Regions from separate parts of the Paenibacillus sp. B-A-8 genome, predicted to be linked through region 1. Evidence: riboswitches for the same ligand, from Rfam matches in the RefSeq annotation. Region 1 holds a riboswitch; each other region holds the start of a gene.

Region 1 (7,669 bases):
AACGAAGGGACTGCGGAACCGTCAAGCCACACTGTTCCAGAATCGAAGGGTCATCCGCCAGCGCCTTTACGCTGCCTTGAAACGCCGTGCTGCCCTCTTTAAGGACAAGCCAGTTATCCGCGTAAGGCAATAACTCATCCATCCGATGCGTGACGACGATGATCGTTCTCCCCTGCTCACGGCATAATCGCTCCAGCAAGCGGATTAGCTCTGCACGGCTGATGGGATCAAGCGTAGCCGTAGGTTCATCCAAAACGATGACCTCAGGGTCCATAGCTAGCACGGATGCAATAGCTGCCTTACGCATTTGTCCACCACTCAATTTAAAAGGATTCCGCTCTAGCAGTGCCAGATCCAGGCCCATATCCAACATCGCCTGTCTGGCACGTGCCTTGGCCTCTTCAAGGCTCATGCCGAAGTTAAGAGGTCCGAAGATGAGGTCCTTTTCGACCGTATCTTCAAACATTTGCTGCTCTGGAAATTGAAATACTAAACCGACTCTACGGCGCAGCGGCATTAGCTTAGGTGATTTCTCACCCGCCTGAATGGTTACATCGAGTACTTTTACCGTACCCTCCGTTGGTTTCAGTATCCCGTTAAACAACTGCAGCAGCGTCGATTTACCAGAGCCTGTCGCCCCAGCAATACCAACCATAGAGCCTAGTGGAACACTGAGGTTAATGTCGCGGAGCGCCGTCAGCTTCCATAGGCTTCGGTCAGCATAGGAGTAACTTACTTGCTGTAATTCTATGGCCATAACGTGTCTATAAGCTCCTTTTCACTGGCGGGAACATCCACATGAATGCCCTGATTCTGCAGTTCACGTGCAAGACGCCAAGGGTACGGCTCACACAGATGGCATTTTTGCAGAAGCTCCTCGTTCCGGAATAGCTCCGCCGGTGTAACATCAGCAGCCAGACCACCTCCATGCAATGCAAGCACCCGATCCGATGCCAGAATCTCATCTGCATCATGCGTAATCATAAGGATCGTATACTTTCCTTCCGCTCTCATATCCTGCAAAATGCCAAGAAGATCATTTCTGCTACCCTCATCCAACATAGAAGAGGCCTCGTCAAAAATGACGATGCCTGGTTCCATAGCCAGAATGGAGGCGATAGCGACACGCTGCTTCTGACCTCCAGACAGCTCACTCGGGTGTTTGGACAACAGATGATTTATTCCCAGCCTCGTCGTATATGAGTGCAGCCGTTCAGCCATCTCTGTGTACGACAAACAAAGCCCTTCCAGGCCGAATAAGATATCTTCCTCTACAGTGGCTCCAATAAACTGATTATCTGGATTTTGGAACACCATACCGATGCATTGCCGAATGCTGCCAATCGTTTCCTCACTTAGCTGCATACCACTAACCACAATTTCGCCAGCACTCTTAGGCAGCAATGCATTTAGTAGCTTAACTAGCGTTGACTTCCCGCAGCCATTAGGACCAACCAAGCTAACCCATTGTCCCTGTGAAATAGATAACGTTATATTTTGAAGAATCGGATGCTCAGGATCGTAACCAAACGATACCCCATCCAGAGAGATGATAGCTTGTCCTTCTCCCTCTAATTCTTGACCTTCAAATGATTCATTCATGTTAGTCATCCTTCCGCTGATGTGACTAATCAGTCCAAAAACTCTTCAAACAACGATATTTTTGACAATGAAGCCACCAAATAACGGACTGCATAGCCCACGGCAATTCCTGTTACTACTCCAGTGATCAGCAGCATGGGAAGATAATAAAAAATACTAAGGGATGAGAATACCATTGAAGCTGCCAGCAGCTGACCGATATTATGTGCAATCCCACCAGCTATACTAATTCCGATCAAACTTATACTCTTACCTTTGCCACTAATCAGCATTAATACGAACATTACAACAAAGCTAAAAAGCGAACCGAATAAACTGAACAGTAAGCTTGAAAAAGTACCTAGCAGAAATGCAGTGAGCAGTGTTTTGAGGATGACAAGCAGGAATGCGTCCCGTCCACGTAAAAAGTAAATACAAGTCAAAATCATGATGTTGGCTAATCCTAGCTTAGCACCCGGTACCAGTCCCATTCCTGACAACGGAATCTGTGCCTCTATTAGACTAAGTACTACCGCCACTGCGGCGAAAATCGCAATAATTACCGTTCTTTTTAAAGCTGTTGCAGATTCACTACTGGACATAGGCATCTATATCATCCTCCCCCGACGCACTCGTGATTTCCACTAATACTCTATGCGGTAGACAGACAATCGTCTGTTTGGGCAGGGTAATAAAACCGAAACCTAGGCACACTTGATCCGGGCAGTCAGCATCATACATTTCAATCCCGTAATCATGCACCTTCAAGATGTTATAACCACGGTCGGTACGGACCTCAATGGTTTGTTCTTCTTTTGTAAGCTTTACCGTTTTAAATAACTCGCCGTCCACTGTCACATTGGCTACGAGATTTTTACCGGCCCCACCTTTATCATCATTGTCCGAAAACCATCTCGGTACGAGAAAAGCGAGCGCAGCAATTAACACGATGGAAATCAACCACACATCTGCGCGTTTCATAAAAATCTCCCTTATTTTTTAATTAAAATCCAGACTTATTAATTATAACGGTCTACCCTCAATCCTTCAATCAATGTTGGGGTTTAATGTAAGTTTTAGAGAGCAGTTCACAAAATAGGCACGCAAAATAGCCCCCGTAGTCCCATTCCCTCTGGCTTACTAGCTTTTCCGAATTAATCCGCAAATAATCCGGCATAAGTTATATTCGAATCAATCGCTCTATCTTGCTCTACTTGTTCCCCTCCTAAATCAAACTACCCTTATCTTGGAATTGATTATTATATTTGCCTTTTAAACAATACTGTGTTATATTTATATCGTATTTGTTTTTCGATATATTGAATATCCCCATCAAGAAGATGTCAGGCCGACTCTTTTACACATCGGCATTTTGGACACAGAGGCTTTATGTTTTCTTGCAGAAACTTTCCTTTTTATGAGACTAAATTCGAAATATAGCATTCCGATTCACACTGGCGCGGTCAATGGAGCCGCAAGGGCAAAAGAGAGGTAGGGCTTTTGTCGTATTGGAAGGATTATTCTCGCCACACGGCTGCTGGAAATAACAAGGAATTAAGACACCCGTTACTCACGAACGGCGGGGGATGAATATAACGAAAAAGCATGGCTGTACGAACCTTACACAAGGACACATGCCATGTGTGGAAAAATATAGGCGCCCGATAACCGCTACTTAGCGGATATCGGGCGCTGTCTACGTTCAGGGCATCTAATTTACATAACGATTCACAAAAGCTGTTACTACGTTTATATACCCCGTCTTATCCATATCATAAGCTAACCCATGCCCCGCTTGCGGCACTACGAACTTCTCTTTGGGACTCTGACATGCTTCATACAATTCATTCATCATACTATACGGTACAAAATTATCCGCATCTCCATGAATAAAAAGAATCGGCACCTTCGCTTTCCGCACTTGCTTCAAGGCAGATGCCTCACTAAAGCCATACCCTGCCTTCAAACGAGTAATCAGACTCGCACTTTGGATAAAAGGGAAGCTTGGCAAGTGATACATACGCCGCAACTGGTAGGCTAATTGTGCTTTAACTGAGCTGTAAGCGCAGTCCGAGACAATAGCTTTGACCTGCGGTGGGAGATTTTCACCTGAGGTCATTAGCACGGTAGCACCACCCATAGAGACCCCATGAAGCACAACTTGAGCACTGGGCCCAGTCTTTTCTATTATATATTCAATCCACTGCAAATAATCCTTGCGCTCATGCCATCCAAAACCAATATAATTCCCAGCGCTTTCCCCATGTCCCCTGGCATCGGGAATCAGGATATTAAAGCCCAGTCTCTCGTAATAGATTTTGGCGTACGCCCCCATATCCTTCCCTTTTCCAGAATAACCGTGAGCTATAATCGCCGTACGACCTTCAGCACGATCTGAAAGGAGCAAGTACCCTCTTAGTTGTAGCCCGTCCTCAGATGTAATCTCCATATTCTCAAAGCTCTGACTGGAGATCCAATCCTTCCCCTCCCCCCAAGAAGCCCCGGCAACCGGGGGATCAACCTTCAAGTCACGATTATTACTCAGAAATTCCTTCGGCGCTCGTTTAATAGCAATACCATAAAAGAAAAAGCCCGCAAAGATCAGAGCCCCTATGACGATGATCGCACTAATGAAGAACCATACCAATTCATCTTCCCCGTCCTTTCCTCATATCCGTTGTAAATCAGTATAGCATCTGCTTAGATTGCTCCAAAATATATCAATCATTACAAAATAAAGCCGCTATCGGAATAAGTACCGAAAGCGGCTCTTTTCTGTTCTGGCATACCTTGTGTTCTCGTTATAATTACCGTTTATTATTTCTTGTTGGAGAATCTATTTCTCATTAGCAATCCAATAAGTGCAAAACCTAGACCAGCTACATAATAAGGGACTGGACTTGATTCTCCCGTTTTCGGAAGTTCATCCACAGGTGGATTACCTAGCGGGATTGTATCATCCACCACGGCGATATCCTCTGGTGACGGTGTTGGCGTTACCTCCGTTACTGATCCTAATGGAATCTCGTCATCATCAACAAGTACCTCTGTACTACCCGACGGTGTTGGTGTTGGTACTGGTACTGGCGTCGATGAAGCTACAGGTCCAAGTGGCACAGGGTCATCATTAACGACGATAATGCCAATTACGGAGGATGGCGTTGGTGTTGGGAATACCGGAGCCACCGGTGACGGAGTCGGTGTTGGTGTTACCTCAGACGACGGAGTCGGCGTTGGTGTTGCTTCAGACGACGGAGTCGGCGTTGGTGTTGCTTCAGACGACGGAGTCGGTGTTGGTGTTGCCTCAGACGACGGAGTCGGCGTTGGTGTTGCTTCAGACGACGGAGTCGGCGTTGGTGTTGCCTCAGACGACGGAGTCGGCGTTGGTGTCACGTCCGGCGTTGGTGTCGGCGTCACGTCCGGCGTTGGTGTTGGCGTCACAGTCGGCGTTGGTGTTGGCGTCACGTCCGGCGTTGGTGTTGGCGTCACGTCCGGCGTCGGCGTTGGTGTCACGGCCGGCGTTGGTGTTGGCGTCACAGTCGGCGTCGGTGTTGGCGTCACGTCCGGCGTTGGTGTCGGCGTCACAGTCGGCGTTGGTGTCGGCGTCACAGTCGGCGTTGGTGTTGGCGTCACAGTCGGCGTTGGTGTGTGTGTTGGTTTTGGTGTGTGCGTTGGTTTCGGCGTTGGTGTTGGCTTCGGCGTTGGTGTTGGTTTCGGCGTTGGTGTTGGTTTCGGCGTTGGTGTTGGCTTCGGCGTTGGTGTTGGCTTCGGCGTTGGTGTTGGCTTCGGCGTTGGTGTTGGCTTCGGCGTTGGTGTTGGTTTTGGCGTTGGTGTCACGGTCGGTGTTGGCGTCACGGTCGGCGTTGGTGTCACGCACGGCGTCGGTGTTGGTGTCACGGTCGGCGTTGGTGTCACGGTCGGCGTTGGTGTTGGCGACGGTGTTGGTGTTGGTGTCACGGTCGGCATCGGTGTTGGTGTCACGGTCGGCGTCGGTGTTGGTGTCACAGTCGGCGTCGGTGTTGGTGTCACAGTCGGCGTCGGTGTTGGCGTCGCAGTCGGCGTCGGTGTTGGCGTCACAGTCGGCGTCGGTGTTGGCGTCACAGTCGGCGTTGGTGTTGGTGTCACGGTCGGCGTCGGTGTTGGCGTCACAGTCGGCGTCGGTGTCACGGTCGGCGTCGGTGTCACGGTCGGCGTCGGTGTTGGCGTCACGGTCGGTGTTGGTGTTGGCGTCACAGTCGGCGTTGGTGTTGGTGTCACGGTCGGCGTTGGTGTCGGAGGTGGTTCCTCCCCTCCATATGGATACCAATGCATCTGTACCCCACCAGCAAATCCCTTTGCAATCAGTGTCCCATGCAGTTCACCAGAATTATAAGTTACTTTCGCATGCGGAGCTAGGATAGTTCCTTCTATCGTTAAACTTCCTATGTTTACAGTGCTAGCTTCATAAAAATTAAATAATACCTTGTTAGGGCTGCCTCCCCATATTTGAAAACTTGGAATTTCAACTGAACTTCCGCTAACGTTAACGATAACTGTGGCGTTATTTGCAATATTAAACTGTAAGCCATTAGCATTAGCGAAATCGGCAGCACTTAGATTAAGAACGTTAAATGATTCCGGAGCATCAATTGTTATTTTCCCATATTCCTTTTTGAAAGTTCCAACTGTAGTAAGTGAAGAGAATTCATTAGAACGTCCGATAAGAAATTGCTCTTCAGCATCAAAATCAATAGGCGTTCCTTTTCTCGCTGGTTCTTTAAGATCTACACCGTTGCTGGAAAAAACACCACCATAAACGGATGCTCCATGAATAGTACCATTAGTAAAAGTAATGTCATTACCAGCAATAAGAACATCTCCACCTGGATTATCCTTGGATACGCCGTAATTCTGCAATGTAATGTTACCTTTGGCGGCAAGGCGCCCATGAACCTGATCATTAGATTGTTTGAAATCCCCAAAAATAAAAGTATTAAAATTCCCTGCAATACCTAACACAGGTGTAGGAGTATAGGGAGGTACCTCCCCTGCTGCATTTACCAAATGCCCTCCGGAAAGTCCATTGCCTACCATTAAAGCCCCCGCTAATACTAGTGAGAGTAGCGGTTTTATTCTTCTTTTCAAAAAGCACACCTCCTAAATCTATCATTTATATCTAATCAGAATAATTACCAGAAACTCTAAAAGACCTAACAACAAAAAAGACCGCCAAAAAAGAAGTAGAATTCCCTTCTCATGGCAGTCGGACGGTCATAGTGTCCTTAAGACACTTTAGACTCCTGGACTTTGCGTCCCACCCTTTCGGGCGGTTTGCTATTATCATGATTATATATGTATACCCTTTGCAAAATAGAACCGGCAGTTTAAGCATCCTATTAAATAATCGTCTATGACTTTTAATACTTTCGAACTAATAATAGTTTAGCGCTCCGCCCCCACAAATGTCAATCAATTCCTTTTAATAATCATACACATTAACCAGCACAAAAAAAGCACCTAAAGGCGCTTCACGCAAAAGTTTTTATTCAATTTTAAAGTAACTGTATATAGCCTAATATCGATATCCATAATGGAATACTAAAAATCAAACCAAATACCAATCCACGGCGGAGACTTCCTTCCTCTCTCATCCTAATTCTCCTTTTCATAAGCTTAAATCATTAATTTTTATTATTACAATTTTAATATATTTTATTCTTTCTATTTTCGTTGTGAATTTAATCACATTGGACTGGCTGTTTAGAAATACCATTGATTATTTTTGGGATATCGGGGTAGAATACGAATATACGTTCCCATTAGAGGTGATGAGATTCATGCATAGAGCTGAAAGCAGAGACAACATGCTGGTGAAATCTTATTTATTGCTTCCGATGATTTTATCAGCTTTCGAACGGGACTCCGCCATTTTATCTACACATTTACGAACGCCCGCCCCCTATCTGGAGGTTCTTGGAACCGCCGCGGCAGTAGCTACAGCAGATCTAAGAGATGTTCGTTCGGAAATGAGAAAACGGGGAATCAAGGTATATGAGCAGAACAGGCTCAACACAGGGATAGAAGCCAAATTTATATGCCGCGGATACCA
Region 2 (7,669 bases), 2.7 Mb from region 1:
GTTGCAATATTTAATATTCAATAACAAATGCTACATTTTGCCATCCGGCATATAGTTACTTTATTTCTTCAATCGTTTCGAGAAGGATATTAAAAGCGGTAATGATTCTAGGTGCCCCTATTGCGGGTACTAAGTGTAATAGAATCCCTTTGAGTTGTTCTACAGTAACTCCCACACGAAGAGCCATGACATAATGAACACCCAATTGATCAAACTGACCCATCGAAATCAGGGCAGAGATAACTGCGATTTCCTTCCAGTCAGCTTCGATTGTGTTGCGTTGAAAAATATCGCCGTAGGCATTTCCCATAATAAATTCAGCCAAATCAGGGAAATGTTCTTTAATCGGAGCCAGTGCCTTAGCTCCGTAGTCTCCTGAGAGATTCGTGAAGTGGTTAAGACCACTGTTTACATTGTCTTTCATAAGTGACCTCCTAATTTAGGTTCAGAGTACGATGAGCAGTCGGAGGGACCTCATCACGGTCTGTTAGCAGTTCAATGACGGCAACACGGTTGATGGCAACAGCGTCCTTGATAGCTGTTTCGAACTCCTCAGCTGTCTCACATTTGTAACCCGTAGCACCAAGTGATTCTGCGAATTTCACAGCGTCCATAGGGACTTCGTAGATCGTTCCGTCAATACGTCCTGTAGTTTTTTCCATACCTTTTAGAGCCATATCTAGCTGTTTATTATTCACAACAATGAATATGACAGGAATATCCTTGCAGACAGCAGCGTTAATCTCTGCGCCTAGCATCATAAAGCAGCCGTCTCCTGTAATGCAGAAGATCGTTTCTTCTGGTGCAGCAACCTTTGCGCCAATTGCCATCCCGATGGAATTACCCATACATGCAAAGTAAGCATCGAATACAAAACTGCCAGGTTTCTTAACCTTGTACCATTTCGCAGCATGGAAACCGTGACTTCCATCATCAACAAAGACTGTGCTGTTATAAGGAATCAAATCACTCATCGTACTCAAGACCGATGCAAGTGAAAGGTTTGGTAAAATCGGAGGCTCTTCGGTATAATCGGAATTTGTCGGTGCTTCGCGTTTTGTGATGTTGTTCGTGTCAATATTATTGAGATAGCAAACTAGATTGTCACGTAGATCTCCAGTCACTGGAATCGTTTTAGAGAACAATATTTTTCCGACAAAAGTCGGATCGCTATCAAACTGAATTAATGTTGCAGGATGATTTTCCCTTTTAAGATTACAAATAGTCATATCGCTTAAACGTGACCCGAGAACGATAAATAGATCACTTTGATTCAGCAAGTCATCCCCATGGGTACAACCGCCTACTCCAATTGGACCGTGATAGAGTGGATGATCCCAAGCTATAGCTCCTTTACCACCTGGAGATGTAACTACAGGAATATTAAATGTTTCTGCTAATTGAATTAGCTCACTATGTGCTCCTGAGCGGTTAACGCCTTTACCCGCGATAATTATTGGATTCTTTGAGTTATTTATAGCATCAAGTACACGGTCGATATTAGCATGGCTAACCAGTGATTCGCGTTCAGGGATTACAATATTACATTCCTCTAGCAATTCCGTTTGTACATCAAAGGGAATACAAAGGTGAACGGGACCACGATTACCGCTCAAAGCAATGGATATGGCATGATTAAAGATTGTGCTAAAGTGATCTCCACGTTCAATAAGCTTGCTATATAAGGTGGCAGGTCTAAACATATCAGCTAAATCAGCTAGAAAAGAGGTAGAGTCCTGACATTGGGGAATTCCAAGCTCTTTAATAGATTGATGGCCAGTAATAAATAGGACAGGTAGGTTGTTGGCCTTAGCATGTGCTGCTGCAGTTAGTAGGTTTGTTCCACCAGGACCCGAAGTGCCAAAAGCTACGCCTAGTTTTCCAGTTTTCAGCGCATAACCAGCTGCTTCGAAGCCGGAACTGCTTTCATGTCTTCCAGGAATAAATTCAATACCGTAATCTACCATTTTAAGAACGATAGGACAAATGGATTTACCGATGATACCAAAGGAATGGGTAACACCAAGGTTCCGTAGTGCTTCCGACATGTAATCTGCGACTGTCTTCAAAAAATACACCTCACAAGTTGATTGTTATTTTAAAACCAAACACTAGAAAACCTGTGCTCTAAAATAGGGCACAGGTTGGTAGCATAAATCGCCATAGAGACTGAACAAAAGTCCAGTCGTCTTGGTTTTCAGCAACCTGGCAGTCATGGCCTCAGATTAAAAATGAGGCTGTAGATCCATGGTTTTGCGTCATCCTCTTTCGAAGATTTTGCCAATATTAATTTAGAAATTTATAAGAAGAATTTTCCTTTACAATATATTCCTAGACACTCTTTGTCAATATATTATCGCAAATTAACTCGAATTTTGACGAAAGTCTTGTCGAACCTATGAAATAATAGATATAAAAAAACTGCTCCTAAGTCTAAGCTTAGGGGCAGTTTTTGAATTTGTTTATATGATTTGGACGTCACTTAAAACTTGAAAATATGGATCGTCTTCTGTAGATTAAATACAGCCTGAGTCATTTTCTCAGTTTCTTCTGCAACGGACTGCAGGGCATTAATTTGTTCATTCATAGCGGCTGATACTTCTTCGGTGCCGGCAGCGGTTTGCTGCGTGATCGCAGAGATATTCTCGATTGCACTTGAGATTTTCAATGCACTTTCCAACATAAGATCACTTTCGGCAGAGAAGGAGGAGATCTGCTCGGTAATATACTGTACACTTTGCACGATTTGAGCAAAGATATGAGCAGATTGAGTGATCATCTCATTCTGTACCTGTACGACTTCTTCGTTGATAGCGATATTATCAATCGCTTGTTTAATATCAGTTTCGATGCTCCGAACCAAGCCAAAGACTTCCTTCGTAGAAGCCGTTGATTCTTCAGCGAGCTTGCGAACCTCCTGTGCGACTACAGCAAATCCTCGACCATGTTCTCCTGCACGCGCTGCTTCGATGGAAGCATTTAGTGATAACAGGTTGGTCTGTTCAGCGATCTCAGTAATGGTCTTTGTGATCATCGTAATGCCGCGAGCATTTTGAGAAAGGGCTTCGATAGTGTCAGCTACTTTTTGAGTAGCCTGGATGTTTTTACGCATGCCTTCAGCTTGAGTATCAACGGATTGGCGTCCTTGTTCAACTAGCTCTAATGTATGTATTGAACGTCTGTTCATTTCTTTTGTTGAGTTCGTATAATTGGATACTTTATTCTCAATATCTTTAATAGATTCTGTCATTTCAGCGATATCCGTAGATATTTCATTTGCACCAAGAGCTAGCTCGTTAGACGAAGAGGCTACCTGTGCCATGACAATTTTCAAATTCTGATTCTTATCTTCGATTCCACGGCTTGCATCCATAACTTGACGAGTGATTTGTGATGCTTCTGTCAAAATCTTCTTGAGCTTGTCAATCATAGTATTAAAGGAACGGCTTACGTCCCCCATAGACCCGTTCTCGTCGGCTCTACTAGTAAAATCCCCTTTTGAAATACTATGAGATACATTCGCGATGTCATCAAAAGAAGATGTAAGCGTTCTCTCGATAAAGCGGGCCACTGGGAAGGTTAGAGCAGCAAGAACGACGATTAGAACAATACCCAAAATAATGTTGCCTAAGATCATAAAAGTAACTAAAACAGGAATAGCAAATAGTGCGGCAACGAGGTAACATCCGGCAACAATTCTTTGTTTTAACGGAAGTTTATGCATCCAGTTCATTGGTATAATGTCCTCCTTATTAATATTATGTATTGGTGTTATTATATGGGATTTAAAGGTGATTGGTCTATAGTAAGAACTGACATAAATCTTCTTTTCGGAGTAGTTCGTTAGATTTCGTGTCAAAAATCCTCATAAATAGCGGAAATTTTTGCGATAGCAGACTTTACCATCTCTAAAAGTTCTTGCGGTGAAAGTACAATAACCGAGGGACTAAAAGAAAGGATTATCCGGCAGGCCGACTCGATCGTATTAAATTCGGCTTCTACGTTCACCCACTCTGCATTGCTAGATGGCTCTATCATATGGATAGAAACGAATCTTTCACGTTGCAATTCTTTTAAGACAGATGTTCTAACCCTTAATTTTACCGGATATTTTGGCAGTGCTGCTTTGAAGGCTGTAGTGGACTCTTCCCAATAATGTTTTAAATCAAATTCATCAGGCCTGTTAAACCGCTCATTGGTCTCTTCTACGTTTATCAATCTGGACACACGAAAGGTTCGCAGTTCATCCCCTATATTGGCTACGACATACCAAACTCCTCGTTTTGCAACTAACCCAAGAGGTTCAATCATCCGGACTTTTGTCTCGTCGTTCCGGAGATAAGTGATTTTTACTTTACGGTCTTCCCAAAGAGCTCTCTGAAGTACAGAAAGGAACGGATAAGTCTCATCCGAAGGATGCCAACTGGCACCGTCAATATGGATCCGCTGGCTTAGATAATTTGCTGGGTTACTAGTTCGATGAGAGGAAGCAGCCTCCAGTTTGAGAACAGCGGAAGAGAAGTCGTCCTGTATCCCCAGATCTTTCATGATAGATGAGTCAGTGGACAGAAGCAGTGAACCAATCTCTTGTGGCTTCATACCTGTTAAGGAGGTTCGGTACCCTTCTGTAAGCATCCAACCTCCTTCACGCCCTCGTTCAGCTACAATCGGGATGCCTGAAGCACTCAATGCTTCCATATCTCTAAACACCGTTCGTTCTGACACTTCGAGTGTTTGGGCCAGCTCGCGAGAAGTCATTTTTCCACGTTTTTGCAATAGAAGCAATATAGATAACAAACGGTCGGCTCGCATTTATTATTTACTCCTCCTCGAATTAAATATTGGACGTGCTCCATTCAACCATTCTAAATTTTGATTATATTATATATGTCAGTGGATGTCATATATTAAGGCTATACTTATAAAACGTAGGGAATGATCACAGAATACTGAAATTGAAAACATACTGAAAGGGTTGAGGGGAATGACATTGAAAGGAAAAGTGGCACTGGTTACGGGGAGCAGTAGAGGCGCTGGTAGAGGGATCGCTTTAGAATTAGCAAGAAGAGGTGCTTTTGTCTATATTACAGGGAGAACCATAGATGTATCTGCCACTGAACCAATTAAGGGGAGCATAAATAGCGTACTTAGAGAGATAAAAGAGAGTGGAGGATCTGGTGCGGTAATCCAATGTGACCATACGAAGGATCAGGAAACAGAAGCAGTGATCCGTCAGATCGCTGAAGAGCAGGGGCGGCTCGATATTTTAGTGAATAACGTATGGGGAGGCAATGATCTAGCTATCGAGCAGAAGCCTTTTTGGGAGCTATCTACAGCTCATTGGGAGAATATGTTTAATGCAGGGGTGAGAGCACAGTTGATCACGAATTATTACGCAATTCCCCTCATGCGGAAGGCAAATACTGGCGGTCTAATTATTCATACAACCTTTTGGGATCATTATAAATATCTGGGCAACTTTTATTATGATCTTTCTAAAAATTCACTTTTACGTATGGCCTTCGGACTATCGAAGGAGTTAAAGGATGACAGTATTGCAGTTATTCCACTTTCACCCGGATGGATGAGAACAGAAGCAGTTTTAGAAGCCATGAACACAGATGAGGAACATTGGCAAGAGGTCGAGGAGCTGAAAATGAGTGAATCGACGACATATATTGGTCGAGCTGTGGCTGCACTGGCCGCTGATCCGGAAGTAATGTCCATGTCCGGTGAGCCGCAGCTGGTTGGAAAGCTAGCTGAAAAGTATGGATTTACCGATACCGATGGAAGGTCCATCCCTGCATTCATAATATAGGAAGAAAAAGGTTCGTTAAATCAAAAAAAGGCCACTCCAGTACATACTGGAATGACCTTTTTATGTTATAGATTAAAGTAGGATGATTTCTTCAGCAGTGTTAATCTCTGGTAAACCAGCAAGTTTCACTAGGACATCCTTAGGAACAGCTTTGTCAACGGTCAGCAACATGATTGCAGCGCCCCCAATAATTTTACGTCCCACTTGCATGGATGCGATATTAACATCGTTCTCACCAAGTAATGTACCCACGAGTCCGATAATTCCTACTTTGTCGTTATGAGATACGAAGATTTGATGACCTTCAGGAGCAACATCAACCGGGAACTTATTTACTTGAACAATCCGTTCTCCATAACCTTGCAACAATGTGCCGGCAACAAGATACTCTTGGTCATGATCAGCTTTTAGAGTAACGGTAATTAGATTGGTAAAGCCCTTAGTTTTGGAAGCTTTAGTTATTACTACGTTCACGTCGCGTGTTTTCGCCAAATGCATCGAGTTTACGATATTAACGTCCTCTGCAAAGTGACGGGAGAGCACACCTTTTACGATGTAACGGGTTAGGGGTTGGGTATCTACATCTGAAAGATCCCCAGCGTATTCAACATGGATCTCACGGATAGCAGCAGCTGCGATTTGGGTAACAAAGCTGCCCAATTTTTCTCCAAGCGTGAAGTAAGGTTGAAGCTTGTTCATTACACTTGGAGCCACCGGAGGAATATTGACAGCGTTAATGAACGGTTCATTACGCAGAATATGCAATACTTGCTCCGAAACATCGATCGCCACATTTTCCTGAGCTTCAATTGTAGAAGCGCCCAAGTGAGGAGTCACGATGATTTTTGGATGCGACAAGAAGGGGTGATCTGCTTGAGGCGGCTCTTTTTCGAATACATCAAATGCAGCGCCTGCGACAATACCGCTATCAATTGCCTCTACTAACGCCATTTCATCAATAACACCACCACGGGCACAGTTGATGATACGCATTCCTTTTTTCATCACTTCGAATTGTGGGCGAGAAATCATATGGCGTGTTTCCGGAGTTAGTGGAGTGTGCACAGTAATGAAGTCTGCTCCGCGTACAACATCGTCTACGGAAGCTAATTTAACTTCCATCTTTTCAGCACGTTCAGCGGTTAGGAAAGGATCAAAAGCAAGAATTTCCATACCAAAAGCTTTGGCACGTTTAGCCACTTCGCTACCGATTCTGCCCATTCCGAGTACACCCAAGGTTTTTCCGCGAAGTTCTACACCTACGAAGGTTTTTCTATCCCAGGTTCCACCAATTGTTTTTGCATAAGCTTGTGGAATGTGACGGGCCAGAGCCATCATCATTGCGAAAGCATGCTCACAAGTCGTAATTGTATTTCCATCCGGAGCATTGATTACAACAATACCACGCTTTGTTGCAGCATCCAGTTTGATATTATCTACACCAACACCTGCACGACCAATTACTTTTAGATTTTTTCCTGCTTCGATGATTTTGTCTGTTACGGTAGTTTGACTGCGGACAAGTAAGCCATCGTATTCACCGATAATTGCAATGAGTTCGTCTTCGCTGAGGCCTGTTTTTTTGTCAACAACTACATCTTCTGCGTCCATCAATTGCTGAATTCCCAAATCACTGATTGGATCCGATACTAATACTTTAAACATGGTTTCTTATCCCCCTTAAAGTTGAAAAGCTTTATATGTCGAGGACGCCTATTGGCAATCCACAATACCTGAAGTTTCACAAACTAGTAGAGAAAAACATGCGATAATAGTAGATCAACGCGGTGTCGCATAAAAGAAATTGCGTGCAAAAGTGCCGCGGAATCGGTAACTTTGGGCAAAAGGGTA
Region 3 (7,669 bases), 2.0 Mb from region 1:
ATACCTAGTGTACTTTAATCGTGACAGGGATTATTTTGAATGTCACGAGGTGCTCGAAGAACTGTGGCTTGCCCAGGACCGAAATCCTTTGTACAAAGCACTTCTCCAAGTAGCGGTAGGGTTATACCATTTTCGCAATCAGAATGTTCGCGGTGCAGCTATTATGCTGAGTGGTGCTTCTGCCAAACTGGAAGAATATCCAGCAGTGACACTCGGCATTAATCTGGCGAAACTCGTGGAAGAAGTGAAAGATTATGTTCGGCGCTTAGCATTATATGATGAACGGCCATTTTCTTATTACGATCTAACCATAGAGATTATTGATCCAAGTCTAGCCGACCAAGTGGAGACTGCAGCTGTAGCTATCACACCGAATAACCCTCAACGACGTGGTCCTCAGAGACCGACATCCTTTCATCGTAAGTAAAAGATCCTCTATATATGAGTATTGTATAAGGGACACCCGTAAGGGTGTTCCTTGAATCTTTAAACACCTAAATTTTTGCAATACTATCAGGAGGACGGCATCATGGCGGCACAATTGCCTAGTTCTTTCAGCGAACGTATGATGGACATGCTGGGAACAGATTATAATCAATTTGCGAATTCTTATAAGGAAACTCCTTACGGAGGCGTCCGTGTTAACACATTGAAAATTTCCGTGGAGAGTTTAAAAGCTCTTTCTACTTTAGGATTGGAACCGATTCCTTGGTGTCCTACTGGATTTTATACAGAGAATGGCGCTAGACCAGGCAAACATCCTCACTACCATGCAGGATTGTATTACATTCAAGAGCCAAGTGCGATGGCACCTGTAGAATTGCTAAATGTAGAGCCGGGTGATCGTGTACTTGATTTATGTGCCGCACCTGGAGGAAAATCTACTCAGATTTCAGCCAAGCTGTTAGGGGAAGGATTGCTGGTTAGTAATGATCTTCATCCGGAACGGACTAAAGCCCTAGCCAAAAATCTGGAGCTGTATGGAGTGCGTAATGGTGTTGTACTGAATGAAAGCCCAGATCATATCGCGGCTGCATTCCCATTATTTTTTGACAAAATCTTGATTGATGCTCCCTGCTCTGGTGAAGGGATGTTCCGTAAAGATGAAGACATGGTGAAGCAGTGGGATTCAGGTACACCTGCCAAATATGCTTCCATGCAGCGGGATATTTTACGTTCTGCTGCAACAGCATTGGCACCGGGAGGTACACTTGTCTATTCCACCTGTACCTTTGCTACAGAAGAAAATGAGGAGATTATAGCGGAGTTTATTTCTGAACATCCACAGTTCTCAGTGGTAGCGGTAGGAGGTACAGGCTCATTCGCTCCTGGCTTCGGAGAACTCTCAGGTACAGCAAGACTGTGGCCGCATAAGGTGAAAGGCGAAGGACATTTCATGGCTGTATTGCAACATGGGGGAACTAAGCGCTCAATGGAGGAACGTGATCACTTAGAGGTCAAGTTAAACGAATCTGCAAGAGCAAGAACTACTACTCCAAAAAGTGCAGCACATGTTAAATCATCCAATAAATCAGAAGGAAGACGGGGGAAAGAAGGGAAACCCTCTCACAAAGCTACTGGTGGCGCTGACCGTGGTCGGCAAGTTTCAGGTGACGAGCAGGCTTTGGCTGCGTATGGGAGTTTTGTACGAGATCAGCTTGGCTGGGAACCTCAAGGATATCCTGTTCTGTTCGGGGATCATTTGTACATTTCTCCGCTTCCTAAGGAAAGACTAAATGGATTAAAGACGATTCGTCCGGGATGGTATGTAGGACAAATCCGTAACGGCAGATTTATTCCAGGTCATCCGATGGCTACAGCTTTACATCCGGGAGAAAGCTGCCGAAGTGTCTCACTCTCCAGTACGAATCATGAAGCTATTTCCTATCTTAAAGGAGAGACGTTGTCGATTGCTCAAGAACGTCTCTCTATTAGAATAGGAAGTGCCCAAAAAGGATACGTTCTGGTCTGCATTGACGGTTATAGCGCAGGCTGGGGGAAATGGCAGGATGGCATACTCAAGAACGAATATCCCGCAGGCTGGAGGTGGATGTAACAATGAGCCAATCAGGTAAGCCCGCCAAAAAACAACGATTAGATAAAGTATTGTCCCATATTGGAGTGGGGTCGCGCAGTGATATCCGTAAACAAGCTAAACAAGGCTTAATATTGGTGAACGGGACAGTGGTAAAAGATAGTGGGTACCATGTGGATCCTTATGCCGATAAAATAGAGGTAGGGGGAGAGGCTGTTACCTACCGTGAATTCATATATCTTATGATGAACAAACCCCCGGGTGTCCTGTCAGCTACGGAGGACAAGCGGGATCGGACAGTTTTGGATCTTTTAAAGCATGAATATGCACAGTTTGAACCGTTTCCTGTAGGAAGGCTAGATAAGGATACTGTGGGACTGCTTCTGATCACTAATGATGGGAAGCTTGCCCATGAATTGCTGTCGCCACGTAAGCATGTCCCGAAAACGTACGAGGCAACCATCGAGGGCGATGTAGACGCGGATGATGTCGCGGCTTTTGCAGCAGGGGTGGAGCTGGAAGATGGCTACGTTACTTTGCCTGCACACTTAACCATTCTTGGAAGAGAGCGCGGCAGCAAAGTGATTTCCCATATTTCACTTATCATTACTGAGGGGAAATTTCATCAGGTGAAGCGTATGTTTCAGGCGGTAGGCAAAAAAGTCACTTTTCTGAAACGTGTATCTATGGGAGAATTGAAGCTTGATGAAAGTCTGCCGCTGGGAGCTTGTCGGGAACTGACGTCAGAGGAACTGGCACTCTTAGGCACAGAATCATCTCAAGGATAATATAGAAAAAGAAAGACAAGGATGGTGGAGTATGAGATACAAACTGATTGCACTAGATGTGGACGGTACGCTATTAAATGATGATCACCACTTAAGCTCTGAGAATAAAGAAGCTATTGCTGAGGTTACACGCCTTGGCGGTCAAATCGTATTGTGTACGGGACGCAGTCCACAGAACTCGATTCCTTTCATGGAGGAAATGGGGCTGTCTGGTTACGTACTAGGTCACAACGGGGCTGCAACGGTACGTGTGAAAGATCGAGAAGTATTGCATCAATACGGTATGGATGCACGTGGTCTTGACCCCTATATTGACTATTGCCGTAAACACAATATTCATTATGATGTGAATACTGCTTTTGATATGTACGTTGATAATGTAGAGAACCTGACAAAAGAAGCTAATTATATGTATGAGCACTTTCGTATTGTGCCAGCAACACTGCCAGCCTGGGAAGATTTCCGTGAGCCGGTTGTTAAGTTTACTGTATTTACACAGCCAGAAATCCTTGACGAAGCTGAGCGTGAATGGCGTACTTGGACCCCTGAATACAACATTTTGCGGAGTGGTGAATTTTTCGTTGATTTGATGCATCCGGAATCCTCTAAAGGTAACGCTTTAAAAAATCTTGCTGTGAAGCTGGGAATACCACAAGAAGAAGTTCTCTCCATCGGTAATTATTTTAATGACATTTCTATGCTTACTTACGCAGGGATGGGTGTGGCGATGGATAATTCTCCTGTAGAGGTAAAAGCGGCAGCGAATGCTGTAACGGGTTCGAACAACGAGCATGGTGTGCGTGATGCGCTCGTAAAATATTGTTTATCCTAAGATTTTTTGGATTTGTGAAATAAGTTTAGGTGCAAAGCATAAAGCGGACGGGAGTCTGTTTTATGCTTTTTTTGTTGTGAAGGTAATTCATTCTAGTACTCTTTGGTTTGCTAGTTTCATATTCTCCTTTAATCTCTATACTTGTTTGATATAATAGATGTTAATTCCAATATTTGGTTGATGTATCCTTAGGTGAATTGATGGTATGTGTACCCGAATAATTTGCTGCCTTTTACTTATTATGTAATACGAAGGAGGGAAGAGATGAAGAGTGTTTTTTCTTATGTTTTATTAATATTGATTATTTTAATAAGTGGATGCAGCGGTAGTAATCAAGATAGGGTTCTATCGATGAATTATGATTTCGCTGAGCCGTTTAGATTTCCATTTGAAGTGAATGAAGTTCGTACGAAGATAGAACTTGATAATCCATATATACTCCAACAATATATCTTTCATTATAAAAACAAGCAGACCACACAGGAAATTAGGTTGATTCTAAGTAAGGTTATAAATGATCCAGAGAAAGTATCTGAACAAGGTAAACAACCTTATACACTAAAAAACGGAAAACAGGCTTATTACGATGAGGATGAGACCAGTCAATCTATTTGGTGGGAGAGCAAAGATGGTTTCTTGGCCCGCTTTGTTTATTATATCAACGGAAATCTTGATCTGTTAGGTGATTACAAACTGGATGATTCCGATCTAGTAGACTTAGCTAATCAGGTTCAATAGTATTTATAGAAACACTTCCCTTCATAAAAAAGTCATCATGGAATGGGACGGAAATATAGAAGAAGTTGAATTAAACAGGTAGAACAAATTACGCCATTATTGAGAATAGGATGTGTTAAATGGTTAGAAAGTTTGCGGTTCTTTTATTGAGCTTTTGCTTGATAATGACTACACCGCTTGTTATAGGGACAGCGTCTGCTGACAAATCTATTCAGTTGTTTGTGAATAATGTAAAGGTTGCTGGCGTTCATCCGATCTTAAAGTCTGGTGTTATGTACGTGCCGTATCGCCAATTTTTCTCCGCCATGGGTTATAAGGTATCATTTGATCCTGATACTCGTAAAATCTCAGGGGTCATAAGAGGTGCCAAAATCGAATTCTGGGCTGGTGAGGCTATCATTTACTACGACGGAGTGACTTATTATTTGGATAAAGAGATTCCTGTCCTTAATGGACAAGTGTATCTTCCTCTTCGTTTGGTTAGTAACTTAGCGAAATATTCGGTTAGTTATGATCAATCTAAGCTATCTGTGAGCTTGAAACCGTACGGAGAGGGTCAGGAAGCTGCTATTCAAGAACTACTTACGAAATACTACGAAACGTTTAGTCCCCGTTTATTAACATCTGATAATCTTAAATTAGGTTATATGAATCTAGAATATGATTATGAAGCTAATCAACCAATCAGTGAAATCGCAGTTAAAGACTTCAAAGTGACAATAGATCGGATTGAATACACTTCTGCTAGTGAAGCGAATCTTCAAGTAACTTACATTAAGAACACAGAAGAATTGAAGCGAGAAGCTGTGTATCTTTTCGATATTCGATATGAACGAGGACAGTGGAAGATCGCGAATGATAGCTTGATTTTTAATCGTATGGAGCTTCCTGCGGATATTGATAAGAAAGCTGCGGTTATTATGGAGAATCATCAAACCGAGCAGAATGCCGTATTGGCAGATCTAAGAACCTATTACAATGCGTATAACTCCGAAAATCTTGATCTTACTACCCAATATACAGACCCCTCGATTATTAAAGAATGGAATGCTGTTGTGTTCAGTTCGGTGACATGGGAAAGTATGATGAAGGGGCACTTTGCCAATTCTGAATCGAGGTACTTGCTAACCGACGAACGAGTCGTTTACCTAGGAGAAAAGGAAGCTGTCGTCCATGGGAAACTCGATTGGAGCGATGTTACATACAATGAAGGGGTAGACAATGATAAATACGAAGCTCTTATTTACTTGAAATATGTTAAGGGTCATTGGACTTATAATACTGACACCAGCCTAGACCAGTACTTTGATGAAAGAGAAAACAGCAATTTGAATAAAAATTAATCTATTACCTTTATTGTAAAGATAAATGGAAGATAAGTCGTTTACAGGTAAATATGACCATGCTAAAATTGGCAAAGGGACAAACGTCCTTTAATCTAATTTAAACTAATTGAATGTCCGCGTTAAAGGTAAAATCATCGAAAGATGATGACACAAAGCCATGGGTCTAAAGCCTTTCTACAGAAGGAAATGATCGCCAGGCCGCCATAGGGATGTCTTATGAATCATAAAGGATAGTTCTGAAGGACGTGTAGTCTATTTCGAGCTGTTTTTATTATTCCGACCTATACGGTGTTACATTATCGCAAGGGGCCGAAAGGGGAAGTACATGAAGAGTTTTTTTAAAACAATAGGTACAGGGTTGGCAGCGGGTGCTTTATTGCTGTCCGGAACGATCGGATGGATGTCTAATCCTCAAGTTGTGTCTGCAGCTACGACAGCAGCAGTCACTGCGGATCAAATGATCAGCAAAGTAACGGCAGCCTCCAAAGCACTAAAGAATTTCCACTTAGATGTGACCAAAAAACAGGATATTCAAAGCGGAGGGGTGCGTATCAGCAACACCAACACACTGAAGCTGGATATCAACCGTCTGCCGAATTTTGCCGCAGCAGGCACCGTCGATAGCAGTCTTTTAAAAACATCTTACAGCCTGTATGCCAATGACAAGGAGTATTACTATCTTGTAGACGGAAGTGAGCTTATCGATGAATCTGAAGACGAGGGTTACGACGATGACGGGGAGCCCATCGATCCCAATGCACAGTATTGGCTTGGACTGGAGAAGGTGGAGTGGAATGCTTTTTACTCGAAAGGTCAATATGATCCTGTTTCCATGCTTGATTCGGTCAAAAGTTATAAAAAATCGATGAAAGTCAACAATGTTGGCGCACAGACGGTCCTACAGTTCACGATAACTGATCCGACAGCAGCTAAGGGAATAATCGCACTGTATGACCAGGAGAATCTCTGGGATGGTGAGACCGTTCAACCGAAAAGCGTAACTTGGAAATTGTTCGTCAATACTAAGACCTGGCAAACGGAAAAGCTGACAGTCGATCTGAGTTATGTGCTGACCAGTGACGGAGAAAAAGATACATACACCACGAAAATTGAAGCTAAATATTCCAAGAATAACAAAGGTACAGCCATTGTAAAGCCGGCCGAACTAGAATAATAAAGGCATTTCATATCGAGTAAAAAGCGCTGTTCAATAGAGCAGCGCTTTTTGCTCGATTCTTGACAGTGGCTACCGGAAGTGAGATCAGTAAAAAATAGTTAAATATATAATTGACCTTCCATTTATTAGGGTTTTAGCGCATGCTATTTATGTAATTAATAAACTGAATTAATTTATAAGTACGTGAAATATCATGTTGTAACTATTACATTGACAAGGTATTATGAGTTAGGTGTATATTTACATTTATGAGAATTTATTGTGTTTTTATTTAATATTAGGGGAGTGTGAACAATGTTATCATCCACAGAGCTTAGTAAGCTGCACGAAGTGAATTACAGGGAGGATCGCTTAGAGGCACTTAATCATTTTTATGGGGATCTCTGTGATAAGAAAGTAGCTGATGGTTATATTTATTCTCTAAGTCGTTATGGGAAAATATTTGCTAATGGTGCCGGGGGACGTTTCAGTTACGAAGAAGACAGCACCCAAGAAATGAAAACGGATACAATTTTCCGCATTGCTTCAATTACAAAGCTGTTTACGGCGACGGCGATCTGGCAGCTTGCGGATAATGGTAAGATTTTTATGGGGCAGCCTGTTAGTTCTATTCTACCGGAGTTTGATGCGGATCCTTTTAAGCCGATTACAATTGCCCATTTACTGACTCATACCTCCGGCATTGCACCTGATCATGGCACTATTAGTGATACTTACTATAAAAGTGCTTGGTGGTATATTTATGAATCTGAG

What was found. Region 1 has a riboswitch for cyclic di-GMP ahead of ACN6MV_RS02420 (choice-of-anchor A family protein). Riboswitches for the same ligand answer to the same signal wherever they lie in the genome.
Region 2: it holds a riboswitch for cyclic di-GMP, as region 1 does, so the genes downstream of both, ACN6MV_RS21265 (thiamine pyrophosphate-binding protein) here and ACN6MV_RS02420 (choice-of-anchor A family protein) in region 1, are expected to answer to the same signal.
Region 3: it holds a riboswitch for cyclic di-GMP, as region 1 does, so the genes downstream of both, ACN6MV_RS10795 (DUF6612 family protein) here and ACN6MV_RS02420 (choice-of-anchor A family protein) in region 1, are expected to answer to the same signal.

The regions. Positions count from the first base shown of each region.
Region 1 is NZ_CP183882.1:533,814-541,482, reverse strand. It holds gene ACN6MV_RS02445 (ATP-binding cassette domain-containing protein) at 1-757, opposite strand, end outside; gene ACN6MV_RS02440 (ATP-binding cassette domain-containing protein) at 748-1,602, opposite strand; gene ACN6MV_RS02435 (Gx transporter family protein) at 1,632-2,189, opposite strand; gene ACN6MV_RS02430 (NusG domain II-containing protein) at 2,173-2,562, opposite strand; gene ACN6MV_RS02425 (alpha/beta hydrolase) at 3,293-4,228, opposite strand; gene ACN6MV_RS02420 (choice-of-anchor A family protein) at 4,399-6,705, opposite strand; cyclic di-GMP riboswitch class I at 6,816-6,906, opposite strand; gene ACN6MV_RS02415 (hypothetical protein) at 7,398-7,669, shown strand, end outside.
Region 2 is NZ_CP183882.1:4,718,117-4,725,785, reverse strand. It holds gene ACN6MV_RS21270 (carboxymuconolactone decarboxylase family protein) at 56-424, opposite strand; gene ACN6MV_RS21265 (thiamine pyrophosphate-binding protein) at 435-2,078, opposite strand; cyclic di-GMP riboswitch class I at 2,197-2,292, opposite strand; gene ACN6MV_RS21260 (methyl-accepting chemotaxis protein) at 2,483-3,733, opposite strand; gene ACN6MV_RS21255 (helix-turn-helix transcriptional regulator) at 3,856-4,812, opposite strand; gene ACN6MV_RS21250 (SDR family NAD(P)-dependent oxidoreductase) at 4,985-5,818, shown strand; gene serA (phosphoglycerate dehydrogenase) at 5,891-7,483, opposite strand.
Region 3 is NZ_CP183882.1:2,507,949-2,515,617, forward strand. It holds gene ACN6MV_RS10765 (DUF309 domain-containing protein) at 1-427, shown strand, start outside; gene ACN6MV_RS10770 (RsmB/NOP family class I SAM-dependent RNA methyltransferase) at 530-2,056, shown strand; gene ACN6MV_RS10775 (pseudouridine synthase) at 2,059-2,823, shown strand; gene ACN6MV_RS10780 (Cof-type HAD-IIB family hydrolase) at 2,855-3,655, shown strand; gene ACN6MV_RS10785 (hypothetical protein) at 3,920-4,393, shown strand; gene ACN6MV_RS10790 (copper amine oxidase N-terminal domain-containing protein) at 4,513-5,736, shown strand; cyclic di-GMP riboswitch class I at 5,854-5,945, shown strand; gene ACN6MV_RS10795 (DUF6612 family protein) at 6,065-6,913, shown strand; gene ACN6MV_RS10800 (serine hydrolase domain-containing protein) at 7,211-7,669, shown strand, end outside.